Regions from separate parts of the Aminobacter sp. 01T433 genome, predicted to be linked through region 1. Evidence: predicted binding sites of a transcription regulator. Region 1 holds the regulator's gene; each other region holds the start of a gene.
What was found. Region 1 encodes PhoB, which activates phosphate uptake and scavenging genes when phosphate is short. Its sites were predicted from a motif close to TGTCATNNANCTGTCAT; they were not measured.
Positions count from the first base shown of each region.

Region 2: phnC (phosphonate ABC transporter ATP-binding protein) is a predicted target of PhoB. The motif match lies at 2,174-2,190, and genes of this name have one in related genera.
Region 3: AC1DLV_RS07575 (BtaA family protein) is a predicted target of PhoB. The motif match lies at 1,828-1,844, and genes of this name have one in related genera.
Region 4: AC1DLV_RS12440 (putative 2-aminoethylphosphonate ABC transporter substrate-binding protein) is a predicted target of PhoB. The motif match lies at 2,158-2,174, and genes of this name have one in related genera.

Region 1 covers NZ_JBFTPR010000005.1:217,614-221,841, forward strand. Annotated here, with positions in the region: gene AC1DLV_RS10325 (ROK family protein) at 198-1,430, shown strand; gene AC1DLV_RS10330 (GCG_CRPN prefix-to-repeats domain-containing protein) at 1,611-1,916, shown strand; gene phoB (phosphate regulon transcriptional regulator PhoB) at 1,998-2,687, opposite strand; gene phoU (phosphate signaling complex protein PhoU) at 2,710-3,417, opposite strand; gene pstB (phosphate ABC transporter ATP-binding protein PstB) at 3,459-4,228, opposite strand, start outside.
Region 2 covers NZ_JBFTPR010000011.1:80,016-84,243, forward strand. Annotated here, with positions in the region: gene AC1DLV_RS19465 (bestrophin-like domain) at 1-135, shown strand, start outside; gene AC1DLV_RS19470 (GFA family protein) at 244-657, opposite strand; gene AC1DLV_RS19475 (NAD(P)-dependent oxidoreductase) at 650-1,696, opposite strand; gene AC1DLV_RS19480 (winged helix-turn-helix transcriptional regulator) at 1,754-2,050, shown strand; gene phnC (phosphonate ABC transporter ATP-binding protein) at 2,274-3,116, shown strand; gene phnD (phosphonate ABC transporter substrate-binding protein) at 3,208-4,119, shown strand; gene phnE (phosphonate ABC transporter, permease protein PhnE) at 4,197-4,228, shown strand, end outside.
Region 3 covers NZ_JBFTPR010000004.1:45,372-49,599, reverse strand. Annotated here, with positions in the region: gene AC1DLV_RS07590 (TerB family tellurite resistance protein) at 1-306, opposite strand, end outside; gene AC1DLV_RS07585 (DMT family transporter) at 455-1,357, shown strand; gene AC1DLV_RS07580 (hypothetical protein) at 1,410-1,700, opposite strand; gene AC1DLV_RS07575 (BtaA family protein) at 1,906-3,150, shown strand; gene AC1DLV_RS07570 (class I SAM-dependent methyltransferase) at 3,150-3,809, shown strand; gene AC1DLV_RS07565 (serine hydrolase domain-containing protein) at 3,802-4,228, opposite strand, start outside.
Region 4 covers NZ_JBFTPR010000006.1:30,074-34,301, forward strand. Annotated here, with positions in the region: gene AC1DLV_RS12425 (glycosyltransferase family 2 protein) at 1-876, shown strand, start outside; partial or broken gene AC1DLV_RS12430 (phosphonoacetaldehyde dehydrogenase) at 989-1,147, shown strand; gene AC1DLV_RS12435 (EamA family transporter) at 1,296-2,132, shown strand; gene AC1DLV_RS12440 (putative 2-aminoethylphosphonate ABC transporter substrate-binding protein) at 2,361-3,383, shown strand; gene AC1DLV_RS12445 (putative 2-aminoethylphosphonate ABC transporter ATP-binding protein) at 3,460-4,228, shown strand, end outside.

The DNA.
Region 1 (4,228 bases):
AGAAGCTCTTTTTTTCGAGCCTCGAAAAAATAGTGACTCAACGGCCAGCCGCTGTCAACATGGTTTCGCAAGGCCTTCCTAATTTTTTCGGGACTCGAAATAAATAAAGACTTTTGGCTTCGGCTCTGTCACAATTAGTTGGCGCTAGGGACTGCCGCATCAGAAGGGCAGCGCTTCGCCGGGAGGAAGACGAGCACATGTCGGTCGGCATACGTCACGACGATCTGAGACGGCGCAACCGCGCCATGGTCATATCAGCCGTTCGTCGCGCCAGCCAGCCTTCGCGCACCGAAATTGCCGCAACGACCGGCCTCAGCCACTCCACCATATCGACGATATCCTCCGACCTCATCGCCGAGGGCATCCTCGCCGAAGCCAAGGGCAATGAACAAGTCGCAATGAAGCGCGGCCGGCCGCAGGTCGCCCTTGCGGTCGATCCAAAGGCTGCGTCGATCGTTGCTGTCGTGCTTTCCCTCAACAGCCTGTCGGCCGCCATCATCGACTATGCCGGCAACACCATCGTCGAAGACAACCGCCGTCTCGTCACCCAGCGCATGCCGGCGCATGCCTTGATCGACGAATGCGTCACCATGATCCGGGGCCTGATGGATCGCATCGAAACGACATACGGCCCGGTGCTGCGCATCGCGCTCGCCGTCCAGGGCATCACCGATTCGGGCTCGCGCAAGCTGTTGTGGTCGCCGATCACCCCGCATGACGACATTCCCTTCGCCGACCGGCTCGAACAGGAATTCGGCGTGCCGGTGACGGTCGAAAACGACTGCAACATGATCGCCGAGGCCCTGCGCTGGCGCGACCCAGTCCGCTACCGCGACGATTTCATCGCCATCCTGCTTTCGCATGGCATCGGCATGGGACTGGTATTGAAGGGCGAGCTCTTCACCGGCACGCATTCGTCAGGGGGCGAGTTCGGCCACATGATCCACCGGCCCGAGGGCGCGCTTTGCCGCTGTGGCCGGCGCGGCTGCGTCGAAGCCTATGCCGGCAACTACGCCATATGGCGCAATGCACGTCTCGGCGACGAGAATGCCGAGCCGCTCGCCGATCTCTCCGACGAGGACATCACCGCCCTCGCCGACGCCGCCCGCGACCATGACGGCCCCGAGCGCGAGGCGTTCCGCAAGGCGGGCGAGGCCATCGGCTTCGGCCTGGGATCGATGTTTGCGCTGATCGATCCGGCACCGCTCGCCTTTGTTGGCGTGGGTGCTACCGCCTTCGACTTGATGGAGCCGCATGTCCGCGCGGCCATCGCCAAGACGGCCGGCGGGCTGCACTCGAAGGCGATCTCCTTCGACACCGAACCGAACGAAGTCCCCCTCATCCGCCTGGGCTGCCTGATGCGCGCCTTGCTCTATGTCGATCAGGAGATCTTCGCCGCAGGCCCAGCCCCCGCGCAGCACAGGGGCTGACATACCGCTCAAGGACATTTGATTTCGGCTGTCGCAATTACAACGACGGTCGCGACCATACTGGCACCCTGGATGACAGTCCGCGTCCGCCCCTTGAAGCAGGCTCCAGGCCTCGGCAAGGGAACCGCGAGTGGAACCAAACCTGGAACCGACTTGTCTTCCAGTTTCGGAGAACCCGCGATGACCAGTCTGCTGCGTAACATCCTGGCCGGCATCGGCCTTTTGTGTGCTTCATCGTTTTCTGCGTCAGCATCCCCGATCCCCGCACCGCTTGCCCCTGAAGCTTCGGCGATGGTCATTCCCATTGTACAGGGCTGCGGCGTCGGCGGCTGGCGCGGGCCGTATGGCGGATGCCGCTATGGCGAATATAGGCGGGTTGCGCCGCGCTACGGCAACGGCTGCCCTCCGGGCTATTGGCACGGCCCCTACGGTCATTGCCGCAACACACCTTATCATGGGCGGCTGCCGAACGGCGGATGGCGCTGATCGCACTTTGGCGACAAAGCGCCTGGTCGTGTCCGTCAAGCGTGCGGCGGGCCAAACGTCGTTGTCCCGCCGAACGGTCGCCTAATCCTCGCGGATAGCGTAGCCGGCGCCGCGGATGGTGCGGATCACGTCGGGCATGCGCCCGGTGTTGACCGCCTTGCGCAGGCGCCCGACATGGACGTCGACGGTGCGTTCGTCGATGTAGATCGTCTCGCCCCAGACATTATCGAGCAACTGGCTGCGCGAAAACACCCGGCCGGGATGCCGCATCATGAACTCAAGCAGCCGGAACTCGGTTGGCCCGAGCTTGATCTCGCTCTTCTTGCGGTAGACCCGGTGCGACTCGCGATCGAGCATGATGTCGCCGACCTTGAGGATCGAAGAAAGCACTTCGGGCTTGGCCCGGCGCAGCAACGCCTTCACCCGCGCCATGAACTCAGGCGTCGAGAACGGCTTGACCAGATAGTCATCGGCACCGGTCGAAAGCCCGCGCACGCGGTCGCTTTCTTCGCCACGCGCCGTCAGCATGATGATCGGCAGGCGTTCGGTGTCGGGCCGCATCCGAAGCCTGCGGCACAGCTCGATGCCGGAGAGTGCCGGCACCATCCAGTCGAGCACCAAAAGGTCGGGCACGTTTTCCTGAAGCCGTATTTCGGCCTCGTCGCCACGCGTGACGACTTCGACCTGGTAGCCTTCGGACTCGAGGTTGTAGCGAAGCAGCACGCCCAGCGGCTCTTCATCCTCGACGACCATGATCTTGGGGGCGATCATCGGCTGTCCTCTATGTTGGAGTTCAGGTGGCCGAAACCGGCGACGTGGTTTCTTCAACCTTCGGCCGGTGGAGCGGCAGCTGCGTGCCGGTCACCACGAAATACGCGTTCTCGGCGATGTTGGTGACATGGTCGCCAATGCGCTCCAGGTTTTTGGCGCAGAACAAAAGATGCGTGCAGGCAGTGATGTTGCGCGGATCTTCCATCATGTAGGTCAGGAGCTCGCGGAACACGGCGTTGTACTGGATGTCGATCTTCTGGTCGTCGGCGCGCAAGTTCTTCAGGCCCTCGGCCTGACGCGCGACATAGAGATCAACCACGCCCCGCACCTGGTCGAGCACCAGCTGTGCCATGGCATCGATCGAATGCGAAAGATTGCGTGGCGTCGGCGATTGGCCGACGGCGCCAACGCGCTTGGCGATGTTCTTGGCAAGATCGCCGATGCGTTCGAGATCGCCCGCCATGCGGATGGCGCCGACCACGGCGCGCAGATCCTGGGCCATCGGCTGGCGCTTGGCGATCAGCGTGATGGCGCTGTTGTCGAGTTCGCGCTGCTTGGCGTCCATGATCGTGTCGTCGGCGACAACGCTTTGCGCCAGCGCCTGGTCGGACGACAACAGCGCACGGATGGCACCGGCAACCATCGAGCTGCCAAGATCGCCCATGTCACGGATGAGCTGGTCGACATGCTGGAGTTCTTCGTCGAAGGACCGGACTGTATGTTCGCCCATGATTTATTCCTCGTCTCGTATACCGCGGCGAAAACGTCCACTCAGCCGAAGCGGCCGGTGATGTAGTCCTGCGTCCGCTTGTCGTCGGGGTTGGTGAACATCTTGTCGGTAGCGCCTTCCTCGACGAGATAGCCGAGGTGGAACATCGCGGTGCGCTGCGACACGCGTGCCGCCTGCTGCATCGAGTGCGTCACGATCACGATCGTGTAGTTCTCGCGCAGCTCGTCGATCAGCTCCTCCACCTTCGCGGTGGCGATCGGATCGAGTGCCGAGCACGGCTCGTCCATCAGGATCACCTCAGGCGACACCGCAATGGCGCGCGCGATGCACAGGCGCTGCTGCTGGCCACCCGACAGGCCGGTGCCCGGCTCGTTGAGACGGTCCTTGGCTTCGTTCCACAGGGCCGCCTTCTGCAGGCTCTTCTCGACGATCACGTCGAGCTCGGCCTTGTTCTTGGCAAGGCCGTGGATACGTGGGCCATAGGCGACGTTTTCGTAGATCGACTTGGGGAACGGGTTCGGCTTCTGGAACACCATGCCGACACGCGCGCGCAGTTCGACCACGTCGATCTTGGGATCGTAGATATCCTCGTTGTCGAGCGTGATCTTGCCGCCGACACGAGCTGCGTCGATGGTGTCGTTCATGCGGTTGAGGCAACGCAGGAAGGTCGACTTGCCACAGCCCGAAGGGCCGATCAGCGCTGTCACCTGGTTCTGTCGGACGTCCAGATTGACACCGAACAGCGCCTGCTTGTCGCCATAGTGCACGGTGACCTGGTCGCCGCGCATCTTGATGATTTCGTTGGGTCTGT
Region 2 (4,228 bases), on a different contig from region 1:
GTTGGAGCCTACACCGGCATCATCCTGTTTTTGATCTACGCGTTTTCCAATCCTTACAGTCCGCCGGGAGCGCTCAATCCGGGCGCCTACGAGCGGCTGCAAAAACAGATTGCAGCGCCACCGGAAGGTGGCTGAGGAGAGGAAATCGCATTTGCGATGGCCTGCGGCACTCGGCGGGATGCGCTTGAACAAAACGTACCCCGCCGAATACCTGGCATCGGGATGCGGTTCTGCACCCGACTATCAAGCGGAGTCTACTTCGCGCACACCTTCCAGACAGAGCCATTTGTGCTTGCTGTTCGGCCAGTGGAGCATGACCGGCGCCGGAAACTCCCGGTCCTCCAAACAGCCAGCCGACACCGAAAGCGCAGCCGTCAGCGCTTCTGCCCGCATGAAGACGACCGATCCGCAAGTGACGCAGAAAGTCTGCTCCAGCCATTGTCCCGACGAGCCGGCTCGTCGCCAGGATCTGGTCTCGCCTTCCTGGCTGACGACGGCGGCATCCGCATAGATGGCGCGGTAGGAGAATGCCGCCCCGGTGCACCGCTGGCACTCGGTGCAGCTGCATGCGTAAACGCGTCGCGGCTCCCCGGCGAGGACGAGTTTCACACTCCGGCATGAGCAGGTCGCGGTACGCCTCACCTCGCCGTCATGCATGCGCCGGCTCCCCGCAATGCTGTTCGGAGCCATTCCGAAACAGTGGGAAAAGCGATGCGAAATCGTCGGCCTCGTTCCCGAGCGATAGCGCCTTCTGGAAGATCCGGTCCATGGCGTGTGGCACGGAAGCGTTGAGGCCTTGCTCCTCACATGCCTCGAGCAGGTGCTTGAAGGCGCTGTAGTGGGCACCCAAAGAGGCGAGCGTTGCGTCGTCGCCGGCAAAACGGCGCGCCCTTGTGCGATCCACCACATCGAACAGCGCGCCGTCGACAACCGGCTTGAACGCCGAGAGATGGCTCCTGAACGTCTTCAGGTCGAGCCCCTCGGCTTCGGCGACAGCCATGCCCTGGAGCACGCCGAAAAGCCCACCCCACATCTGGGTGAGCAGCGCCGTGTCGAGCGCCGAGGCTTGGCCGGGCACTTCCCCGACATAGCTGGTACCGCCGCCGAGCGTAAGAAGCAGCGGCTTGTGCTTCTCGTAGACCTCGCGAGCGCCTGAATAGAGCAATGTTGTCTCTGGCTTGCCGATAAAATCCGGGGTCGCCATGATTGCCCCGTCCAGATAGCCGGCACCATGGGCCTCTACCCATTGCGCTTCATCCCGGGCCAGACGCGGCGAACCGGAGGTGAGCTGGATGATGGTCTTGCCGGCCAATGCCGAAGCGACATTGTCGGGCCTGAGCAAGGCCTCGCTTGCGGCATAGTCTAAGACATTGATGATCACGACGTCGGCCGCCCTGATAGCGTCCGCCACTGAAGCGGCGACCCTGGCGCCCAGGGCAGCCAAGGCTTCACTTTTTGCGGCCGTCCGGTTCCAGACCGATGTGGGGTAGCCCCGCTCGAGCAGGGTTCGAACAATGGACGAGCCCATGCGGCCCGCGCCGAGCACGCAGACATTTGATTTCACGATGATTTCTCCGACAAGCGAAATGCCCCTCGCAACGAGGGACCGGTTTATGTTTGGCGCGCGCTTGGTCCGAACATATTTACTGTCACCGCGTTGAGAAGTACGCACCTTGAAGTAAGCTACTGATATCATGACAGGAGTTGCCAGATGAGGCCCAAGGAACCAGACAGCTGCGGATTTGCCTCCGCGATGCAGGCCATCGGCGGCAAGTGGAAAACCTCGCTGCTGTGGGAACTGCACCTGCGGCCACACCGCTTTGCCGAACTTCGCCGGCAACTGCCCGGCATCAGCGAAAAGGTGCTGACGCAGCAATTGCGGCAGATGGAGGCTGACGGGCTCATCAGCCGGCACGCCTATGACGAGGTGCCGCCGCGCGTCGAATATTCGATCACACCGCTGGGTCTGAGCCTGAACGATGCCGTGACCGCGATGTCGGCATGGGGCAAGCGGCACGAGAGCTGGAAAGATCAGCGGCAGGCGGCCTGACGTAAGCTACGATGAAGGCCAGCCACAGCTGCAGTTAACGATACCCAGATTTCAGAAACGGGATTCCCGAAACAGCTATATCGGCCCGCAAAAGCCGCGTTTTTCGCACCTCACCCTGTGCATCGTAACAAAACTGACATGGTCCCGACATTGCAGCTTCATGTCCCGGGTCTAGGCCGATGCCTGAAAAGGGCGAAAGCCTTGACAGGACAGGGAAGCCACGATGCTCGAAATCCGCAACGTCACGCGCCGCTTTGGCAAGAGCGTCGCCGTCAACGGCGTCAACCTTCAGATCCAGCAGGGCCAGATGGTCGGCATCATCGGCCGCTCCGGTGCCGGCAAATCGACCTTGCTGAAAACCATCAACCGCCTGATCGACCCAAGCCAGGGCTCAATCGTCTTCGAAGGCACCGAAGTGTCGTCGCTGCGTGGGGTAGCCCTCCGTCGCTGGCAGCGCGACTGCGCCATGATCTTCCAGCAGTTCAACCTGGTGCCGCGCCTCGATGTTTTGACCAATGTGCTGCTCGGCCGCCTGAACCACCGCTCGACCGCGCTCAACCTGCTTTCGATCTTCTCCCGCGAAGAGCGCATCCGGGCAATCGCCGCACTTGAACGCCTTGACATCGCCCGCACGGCACTTCAGCCAGCCGGCACGCTGTCCGGTGGCCAGCAGCAGCGCGTCGCCATCGCGCGCGCCTTGATGCAGGAGCCGAAGCTCATTCTCGCCGACGAGCCGATTGCCTCGCTTGATCCGCTCAACGCCAAGGTGGTGATGGACGCGCTGCAGGACATCAACCAGCGCGAAGGCATCACGGTCATCACCAATTTGCACACGCTCGACACCGCGCGCACCTATTGCAACCGCATCATCGGCATGTCCGCCGGTGCGGTCGTCTTCGACGGCCCACCTGAAGAGCTCAACCGCGATGCCGTGCGCATGGTCTACGGCGCCGACAGCGACGGCGCTGAAATCTCCGAAGCCATCACCTCCACCAGCATCCGTCCGATGAGGGCGAAGGCTGCGATATCCGCCGCACCTCTCGAGCCCGCATACGCTTCGCTCTGAGGCCGTCCGCGTTCGCCTCGCCCGCGTCAAGGGCCCGCAATCAGCAACTGCAATGACCCAGCAAGATGCTGGGCCAACCTGGAGACTTGTCATGTTCAAGAAAGCACTTTTGAGCGCCGTTTCGCTCGCCGTCCTGGCGATCGGCTCGGCTCATGCCGCAGACCTCAAGGAATTCCGCATCGGTCTGATCGGTGGCGAAAACGAAGCCGACCGCCTGCGCAACTTCCAGTGCCTGACCGATCAGCTTCCGGCCGTTCTCGGCGTCGAGAAGGTGTCGCTGTTCCCGGCTGCCGACTATGACGGCACCATCCAGGGCCTGCTTGGCGGCACCCTCGATTACGCCGAACTCGGCGCGTCGGGCTATGCCAAGATCTACCTGCAGAACAAGGATGCGGTCGAGCCGATCCTGACCACCGTCCAGACCGACGGCGCCACCGGCTACTACTCGATCATGGTTGCCAAGAAGGATTCGGGCATCACCAAGCTCGAAGACCTCAAGGGCAAGAAGCTCGGCTTTGCCGATCCGGACTCGACCTCGGGCTATCTGATCCCGGTCACTTCGCTGCCAAAGTCGCTCGGCGGCACCGCCGTGAAGGACTATTTCGCCGAGACCGGCTTCGGTGGCGGCCACGAAAACCTGGTGCTTGAAGTGCTCAAGGGCACCTTCGACGCCGGCACGACCTTCGGTTCGGGCGTCGGCAACTTCAAGGACGGCTACACCTCGGGCAACCTCAAGAAGATGGTCGACAAGGGCATCCTCGACATGGACGACCTGGTCGAAGTCTGGAAGTCGCCGCTGATCCCGAACGGCCCGCTGGTCGTGCGCACTTCGCTCGACGCCGACATCAAGTCCAAGTTCAAGGACTATCTGATGAAGCTGCCGCAGACCGATCCGGCCTGCTTCTCGGCCATCCAGGGCGGCGACTTCAAGAGCTACACCGAAGTCACCCCGGAATTCTACCAGCCTGTCATCGACGCCCGTAAGGCGCAGATCGGCAGCTAAGCTCTCAGGCAGCATCGACGCGCCGCGGCCCCATCGCGGCGCGTCTTTTCTTGTATCCGGGACCGGACGAAAAATTCATGACAATGCCCCTCTCGGAAGCCGGCCTGAC
Region 3 (4,228 bases), on a different contig from region 1:
ATAGAACTCGAAGCCGGCGGCATCCTTCTGGGCGATATCGTAGAGGCGCGCCACATCCCGCGCGTGCTCGGGCGGAACGGCAAAAATCTCGTAGAAGGCGCGAACCTCGTCCTGGGACACCACGCCGTCGGCTTTGGCCATCTTGGCCGAAAGCGCGATCATCGCCACCGAAAAGGCAACGCGGCGACGCAGCTCGGCATCGCCTGAAAAGATGGTGCGGACGGCCTCCACGACATCGGCGACGCCGTTTGCCGCCGAAGCCGAGATACGCGCGATGAAGTCGCCGAGACGGTCCCAAATCGACATGGCCGCTTCTTAGGATGAAACATTCGCAAATGCGAGATGACTTTGCGCATAAGGGTAACTTTGTCGGCAACACGTGCATCTGGACCAAAAAACTGGACCAAAGGAAAGTGCACGACGAAAAAGCAAAGTCCCGTTATCGAATTGCGCCATGGACGCGCGCAACACCACCCACCCGGCAAAGACGTTTTCCCGCGAAACCATCGGCCTTGCCCTTGGCACGCTCGGCGTTGTCATCTTCGGCGGCACCTTGCCGGCGACGCGCGTTGCGCTGACGACATTTTCGCCATGGTTCGTAACGAATGGCCGCGCCGCGGTCGCATCGCTTGCCGCCGCACTGCTGCTTTTGATCCTGCGCAAGCGCTTGCCCAGGGACGATGCGCCGGCTTTGTTCCTCGCCGGGCTGCTACTGGTGTTCGGCTTTCCGATCTTCTCCTCCATCGCCATGCAGACCGTGCCAGCCTCGCATGGCGGCGTCGTGCTCGGCGTGCTGCCGCTGGTGACCAGCATCTTCGCAGCATTGATCGGCGGTGAGCGGCCCTCGGTATTCTTCTGGATCTGCGGTGTTGCAGGTGCTGCCCTGGTTGTGGCCTTTGCCATGCGCGACAATGGCATGAGCCTGACAACCGGCGACATGTTCTTGTTCCTCGCCGCTTTGTCCGCGAGCCTGGGTTATGTCGTATCGGGGAAGCTCGCTCGCCACATGCCCGGCTGGGAGGTCATCTGCTGGTCGCTGATCCTGACCGCGCCGATCTCGATCCCCGGAGCGATCTGGAGCTGGCACCCGGAATTCGCAAATGCATCGGGTGCTGCGACTTTCTCGTTCCTGTATCTGAGCTTCGGCTCGATGTTCCTTGGCTTCTTTGCCTGGAATGTCGGGCTTGGCATGGGCGGCATTGCCCGCGTCAGCCAGGTTCAGCTGCTGCAATCCTTCGTCACGCTCGCCATCTCGGCCTTCCTGCTGAAGGAGCATGTCAGCGGCGAAACCGTGCTTTTCGCGCTCGCTGTCATCGCCATCGTCGCATTGGGCCGACGTGCCCGCGTCGCGCGCTGAGCCAAGGAAAAAGGCCGGAGACTGAGCTCCGGCCTTTCCTCCTCCCGCTAACTTACTGCGCCGGGGCCGCTGGCTCTGCCGGCTTCGGCTGCATCGCATCGTGGTTCTGCATGTCGCCGCCCGTGCCTGTTTCAGGCGTCGGCGTAATGCTTTGGGTCGTCGAATTGTCGGTTGCCGGCGGCACGGCCTGAGGCGTTGCTGGCGCAGGGGTGGCTGGCGCCGGCTGCTCGGTAACAGGCGGTTTCACGCTCTCGGTGGTGGTGCTGTCGGTGTTGCTGTCGCTACAGGCGGCAATGCCAAATAGAGCGATGGCAGAAACAGACGCGAGAATGAGCTTTTTCATAACATGTTCCTTTCCAAAACGGCCCGCCAGGCAGGCTGTCGGAGAGAAAATGCATGGGATGCCGAGCGGTTTCATAACGTTCGGAGTCTGGCTGTCACATAGCTGACCGCGCGCCATGTCGCGTCGCCGTCATCGCCGCGTCACCGCGCTGTCACGCCGATGCGCTACCCGCTGCGCCAACAACGAAGCGGGGAATCGCATTTCCATGACCGACGTTTCCGGAGAACTTGTCTTTCGTCGCGGCAAGAAAGTTGGCAAGGCGGTCTATCAAAACCGCGCCCTTTCCAAGCAGGGGCTGTCCGAGCGGCTCTTTGCGCTTTTGTTTTCCGGTCTTGTCTACCCCCAGATCTGGGAAGACCCCGATGTCGACATGGAGGCGATGCAGCTCGCCGAGGGCCACAGGGTCGTCACCATCGCGTCAGGCGGCTGCAACATCCTCGCCTACCTCACCCGCTCGCCTGCCCGCGTTGATGCCGTCGACCTCAACGGCGCGCACATCGCGCTCAACAAGATGAAGCTCGCAGCGGTTCGCCACCTGCCGTCGCAGGCAGATCTGTTTCGGTTCTTCGGCGAAACCAACGTCGAGCACAATTCGCACGCCTATGACCGCTTCATCGCCCCGCATCTCGATCCATCGAGCCGTCACTACTGGGAAAGCCGCAACTGGCGCGGCAAACGCCGTATCTCCACCTTCGACGGCAATTTCTACAAGACCGGCCTGCTCGGCCTGTTCATCGCCGCCGGTCATCGGGTGGCGAAACTCTACGGTGTCGACCCCGCCGCCATCATGGCGACCGGCAGCCAGCACAAGCAGCGCCGCTTCTTCGACGAGAAGATCGCACCCGTCTTCGAACGCCGCATGTTGCGCTTCGTCACCTCGCGCAAATCCTCGCTGTTCGGCCTCGGCATTCCCCCAGCACAATACGACTCGCTTTTGACCTCTGGCGACGGCTCCATGGCCTTCGTGCTCAAGGCTCGCCTCGAAAAGCTCGCTTGCGATTTCCCGCTCAAAAACAACTATTTCGCCTGGCAGGCTTTCGCGCGGCGCTATCCTCAACCGGGCGAAGCTGCCCTGCCCGCCTATCTCGAACAGGCCAACTACGCGACGATCCGCGGCAATATCGGCCGTGTCGGCATCCATCACGCCAATTTCACCGAATTCCTCGCCGGCAAGGACGCCGCAACGACAGACCGCTTCGTCCTGCTCGACGCGCAGGATTGGATGAGCGACGCCCAGCTCAACGCGCTGTGGAGCGAAATCACCCGGACAGCCGCACCTGGCGCCCGCGTCATTTTCCGCACCGCCGCCGAGCCTAGCCTTTTGCCAGGCAGGCTTTCGCCCGCTCTGCTCGACCAGTGGAGCTATGAAGACGCCCAGTCGCGCGATTTCACCGCCCGCGACCGCTCGGCGATCTATGGCGGCTTCCATCTCTATGTGAAGAGGCCCTGATGAGCGCGCCGGAGCTTTTGGCCAGCCATTCCGGGCTGATGGACCGCGTCTACCGGCACCAGCGCCACATCTACGACCTGACGCGCAAATATTACCTGCTCGGCCGCGACCGCATGATCGCGGAGCTCGATCCGCCTGCCGGCGGAACCGTGCTGGAGCTTGGCTGCGGCACAGGGCGCAATTTGATCCTCGCTGCCCGCCGCTTTCCCCAGGCGCATTTCCACGGCCTCGACATCTCCACCGAGATGCTGGCGACGGCCAGGGCCTCGATCGCCAAGGCGGGTTTGTCCGACCGCATCACCGTGGCCCAGGCGGATGCAACCGCATTCGATGCTGAAGCCCTGTTCGGCAAAACCAGCTTCGACCGTGTCTTCATCTCCTATGCGCTGTCGATGATCCCAAGCTGGGAACGCTCGGTTTCGGCCGCGTTGGCAGCGTCCAACGGTTCCGTACACATCGTCGACTTCGGCCAGCAGGAGCGCCTGCCCGGCTGGTTCCGCAGCTTGCTCACAGGCTGGCTGGCGCGTTTCCATGTCACCCCGCGCAAAACCCTTGCCAGCGAAATCGCCCGCCAGGCCCAGGCGGCAGGACAAGGCTTCCACTTCACCGCGCTTTATCGCGGCTACGCCTGGCTTATCGTCATTGGCGGACCTATCTGAGCGCCGCAACCAGTGCCGCAAGCATGGCCTGCGGCTTGTAGTGCAGCTTCGATGGCGTCAGGCCCAGCCTGACGACCACCAGATTGGCCGAAGGCACGATCGCCACCGTCTGCCCGTCATGCCCCTGCATCCAGAACGCGTCAGTCGGCAAATCAAAGCTGGCATCGGGATTTCCACCCGGCGGCGTGCCACCTTCGGGCCCGCGCAGCCAGAGCTGGCCATGGCCGTATGTTCCATTCGATGCAGGCGCCTTTTCGCGCATCCAGCCGACATAGCCTTCCGGCAGGATGCGCGTGCCATTCCACACACCGTCCTGCAGCAGGAACTGGCCGAAGCGCGCCCAGTCATGGCCGGTGGCATAGAGATAGGACGAGCCGGCGAAGGTGCCGCGCGCGTCAGCCTCCAGCACCGCACTGGTC
Region 4 (4,228 bases), on a different contig from region 1:
ATCATCGACAACGCCTCAACCGATAACAGTGTCGAAGTGGCACGTCGGCTAGCGGAGACGGACAGTAGGATCGAGGTTGTCTGCCATCAAACAAATCTCGGTTCCCATGCTTCGTTTAACCATGGGATCGACTTGGCTCGGGCCGACTATTTCATGATCCTGTGTGCCGACGATCTGCTGACGCCGGGTGCCCTTCGCCAAGGGATCGCGATCCTGGACCGGTTCCAGGAGGTGTCGTTGGTGCTGGGCAAATACGTGGCGCCATGGGTAGGTAATGACACGCCTGCTCTACCCGCGCACGCCGATGGCTGGAGCCTGATGAATGGGGATCTCCTGATCGAGACGTGCTGCCGGAAGATGAAATTCAATCTGTCTGCCCATGCGATGCTGGTGCGAACATCTGCCCAAAAAGCTGTAGGCCACTATCGACCGGCCGTACCATTGCTTGACGACCTGGAGATGGCGCTTCGCTTGGCGCACTACGGATCGGTTGCAGAGCTATCAGCGCCATTGGCTATGACACGCGAACACACGACCAACATCTCGCAAGTCATGTGGCAGAACGCACTTCGCCGGTTGCAGGAATATGAAACTGTGTTGGAGAGCTTTTTTGGTCACGAAGGTAGCACCATGCCTAACGCACCAACGCTACATCGCATGGCGCGTCACCATTTGGCGGCAACCGCTTACTGGTCGGCGGTATCGCATCTAATCCGAGGCCGGCCCTCAGCCGGCTTCGAATTGTTCAAGTTCGGCTGCAAGCTCGACCCAGCCTCCATGCTTTTACCGCCCATCGGGCATCTGTTCCGGATGGAGGGCTCCTTCAAACGTGCGCAGCGCGTCATCTTGGAGGCTCTTGGCAGTACCCGCGCTTGACTGTGTTTTTCAGCGCTTTGCAAGCACTCAACGTCCACGATGAGTCAATCGGCGTGGGAATGGGTAACTCGGCTTCAGTGATGGGGTAGGACGGCCCCTGCTCCCGGCCTGCAGGGTTGGCACGGTCAATATCTGGGAAGTCCCGGGATATCGCATCGAGATGTCGCCATTTGGCGAGATCAAGGATTTAGGCAACGGCTACAATGAAGGCTTCATCGAGGCAATGAAGAGCTTTACCAACGTCAAGACTTTCTCACTGCCATGGTCTTGAGCCGGCAAATCGCATAAGCCTCGATGAGGGAGCGCTTGCGCTCCCTCATTTGCGTCTGGAGGGGAAATGCACTTTTCGAAAGCCTTGGCGCGTCCATCGTCCGGCGCGACGCACACCATTACCCTCCTCCACATAAAAGTCTGATCGCATGTCCGGTTTCGCGCTTACCATCGTGCTGGTCGCGGCGTTCCTGCACGCGAGCTGGAATGCCGTCGTCAAGGCGGCGACCGACCGCGCCGTTGTGCTTGCCGCCGTCTCCGCCACCCACGCCACGCTTGGCACGGTACTGGTCTTTTCGGCACCTTCGCCGTCGATGGAAAGCTGGATCTACATCTTTTTGTCGACCGTCATCCACTTCGGCTACTACGTCTTCCTGTTCCAGTCCTACAGGTTCGGCGACCTCAGCCAGGTCTATCCGATTGCGCGCGGACTGGCGCCTGCCCTTGTCGCCTTTGGCGCCTATGTGATGATCGGCGAAACGCTGCCACCACTGGGCTGGGCCGGGCTTGCGGCAATTACATTCGGCATCGGCTTCCTAGCTTTCCAGCGGGGTGCCGCAAATGCCGATCCGCGCGCTGTGGCTGCCGCTGCGATCAACGGCGTTCTGATCGCTTCTTATTCGGTCATCGACGGCATAGGCGTGCGCCTGTCCGACAGCCCGTTCGGCTATATGGGCTGGTTGTTCCTGCTCGAACTTCCGGTGACATTGTTCGTGCTGTTGCGCCGGCGCGGTGCCACCCACACCATCGATTTGCGCACAGTTGGGCTGGGGCTGATCGGCGGGCTCGGTGCTGTCACCGCCTATGGCCTTGTGATCTACGCCAAGACCATCGCGCCGCTCGGAGCAGTGTCGGCGGTGAGGGAATCGAGCGTGATCATCGCGGCGCTGATCGGCCTGTTCATCTTCGGCGAACGACCCTGGCCGGCGCGCATCATCTCGGCGGTCATCGTGGCCTGTGGCGTTGTAGCGCTCGCCTTTTCCTGAGCGTTACACCTGTTTGAAACAATGCTGTCACTTGCCTGTCGCGCAACTGTGTAGCTCATAAGCTGAGCCTACAGTATCATAAAAAGAATAGATTTTACTTATTGACCCCTCGTTCCCAGTATCAGCCTTGGACGAGGCGCAATCGGGGCAATCGCGGCACGCGCATCCCTGCTCAGACCTCTCCCAATCAGAACGTGCCAAAGCGATCCAAATGGGAGCCAGATATCCATGAACCAGAAGAAAGCCTTCGTGCTAGCCGCCTTCGCCACGATGATGATGTCGTCGGCGGCATGGGCGGAGACCGAGCTCACAGTCTACACGGCAATCGAAGCCGAAGACCTCAAGCGCTACGCCGAGACATTCAACCAGGACCATCCCGACATCAAGCTCAACTTCATCCGCGACTCCACTGGCGTGGTAACCGCCAAGCTGCTCGCCGAGAAGGACAATCCGCAGGCCGACGTGATCTGGGGTCTGGCCGCGACGTCGCTTCTGGTGCTCAAGGCAGAAGGCATGCTTGAGCCCTACGCGCCCAAGGGCGTCGAACTGCTCAAGCCCGAATATGTCGACAAGGACACGCCTCCGGCATGGGTCGGCATGGACGGCTGGGCCGCTTCGATCTGCTACAACACCGTCGAAGGCGGCAAGCTTGGCCTGACCGCGCCCAAGAGCTGGAAGGACCTGACGAAGCCCGAATACAAGGGCCATGTCGTCATGCCCAACCCGGCGTCGTCGGGTACCGGTTATCTCGACGTGTCGAGCTGGATCCAGCTGTTCGGTGAAAAGGAAGGCTGGTCCTACATGGACGGCCTGCACCAGAACATCGCCACCTATACCCATTCCGGCTCCAAGCCCTGCAAGATGGCCGCTGCCGGCGAAACGGTGATCGGCATCTCCTTCGAGTTCCGTGCTGCCAAGTCGAAGGCCGAAGGTGCGCCGATCGACATCATCATTCCTGAGGAAGGCATCGGCTGGGACATGGAAGCCTCGGCGATCGTTGCCGGTACTACGAAGGAGGAAGCGGCCAAGACGTTCATCGACTGGACGGTCACCAAGAAGGCCAACGAGATGTACAATGTCGGCTGGGCAATCGTCGCCATGCCCGGCGTGGCGAAGCCTGTTCCGCACCTGCCCACCAACATCGAAGAAAAGATGATCAAGAACGATTTCGAGTGGGCCGCCAACAACCGCAACGCAATTCTTGCCGAGTGGTCCAAGCGCTACGACTCCAAGTCCGAGCCGAAGAGCTGATCCCGACTTTTGTCCGTTGAACCGGGCGCCGCCACAGGTGGCGCCCGACTCTTACCCTCAAAGCCGGATCATCACGATGAAACACGAAACCCTCGCCGAGCAGCCGCGAACTCCAGTTGATGTGAGCGCCATGACCGCTGCCAGCCTGAACGTGAAGCCCGCCTATCTGCAAATCTCCAATGTCTGGAAGGCCTTCGGCGATTTCCACGCGCTGAAGGACATTTCCCTCGACATCCGCGAGGGCGAGTTCGTCTGTTTCCTCGGTCCCTCCGGCTGCGGCAAGACCACATTGTTGCGCGCAGTCGCCGGCCTCGACCTGCAGACGAGCGGCTCAATCCGCCAGGGTGGCAGGGACGTGTCCACCTTGCCGCCGTCGCAGCGCGACTACGGCATCGTCTTCCAGTCCTATGCGCTGTTCCCCAATCTGACGATTGCCAAGAACATCGCCTTCGGCCTCGAAAACACCAAACGCCCACGCGCCGAGATCGCAAGCCGCGTCGCCGAACTGCTCCAGCTTGTCGGCCTGCCCGACCAGGCCAACAAATTCCCAGCCCAGCTTTCCGGCGGCCAGCAGCAGCGCATCGCGCTCGCCCGCGCTATCGCCATTTCGCCAGGCCTTCTGCTGCTTGATGAACCGCTCTCGGCACTCGACGCCAAGGTACGAACGCATCTGCGCCACGAGATCAAGGAGCTGCAGCGCAAGCTCGGCGTCACCACCATCATGGTCACCCATGACCAGGAAGAGGCCCTGTCGATGGCCGACCGCATCGTGGTTATGAACCATGGCGTGATCGAGCAGATCGGCTCGCCGACAGAGATCTATCGCCATCCCGCGACGCTATTTG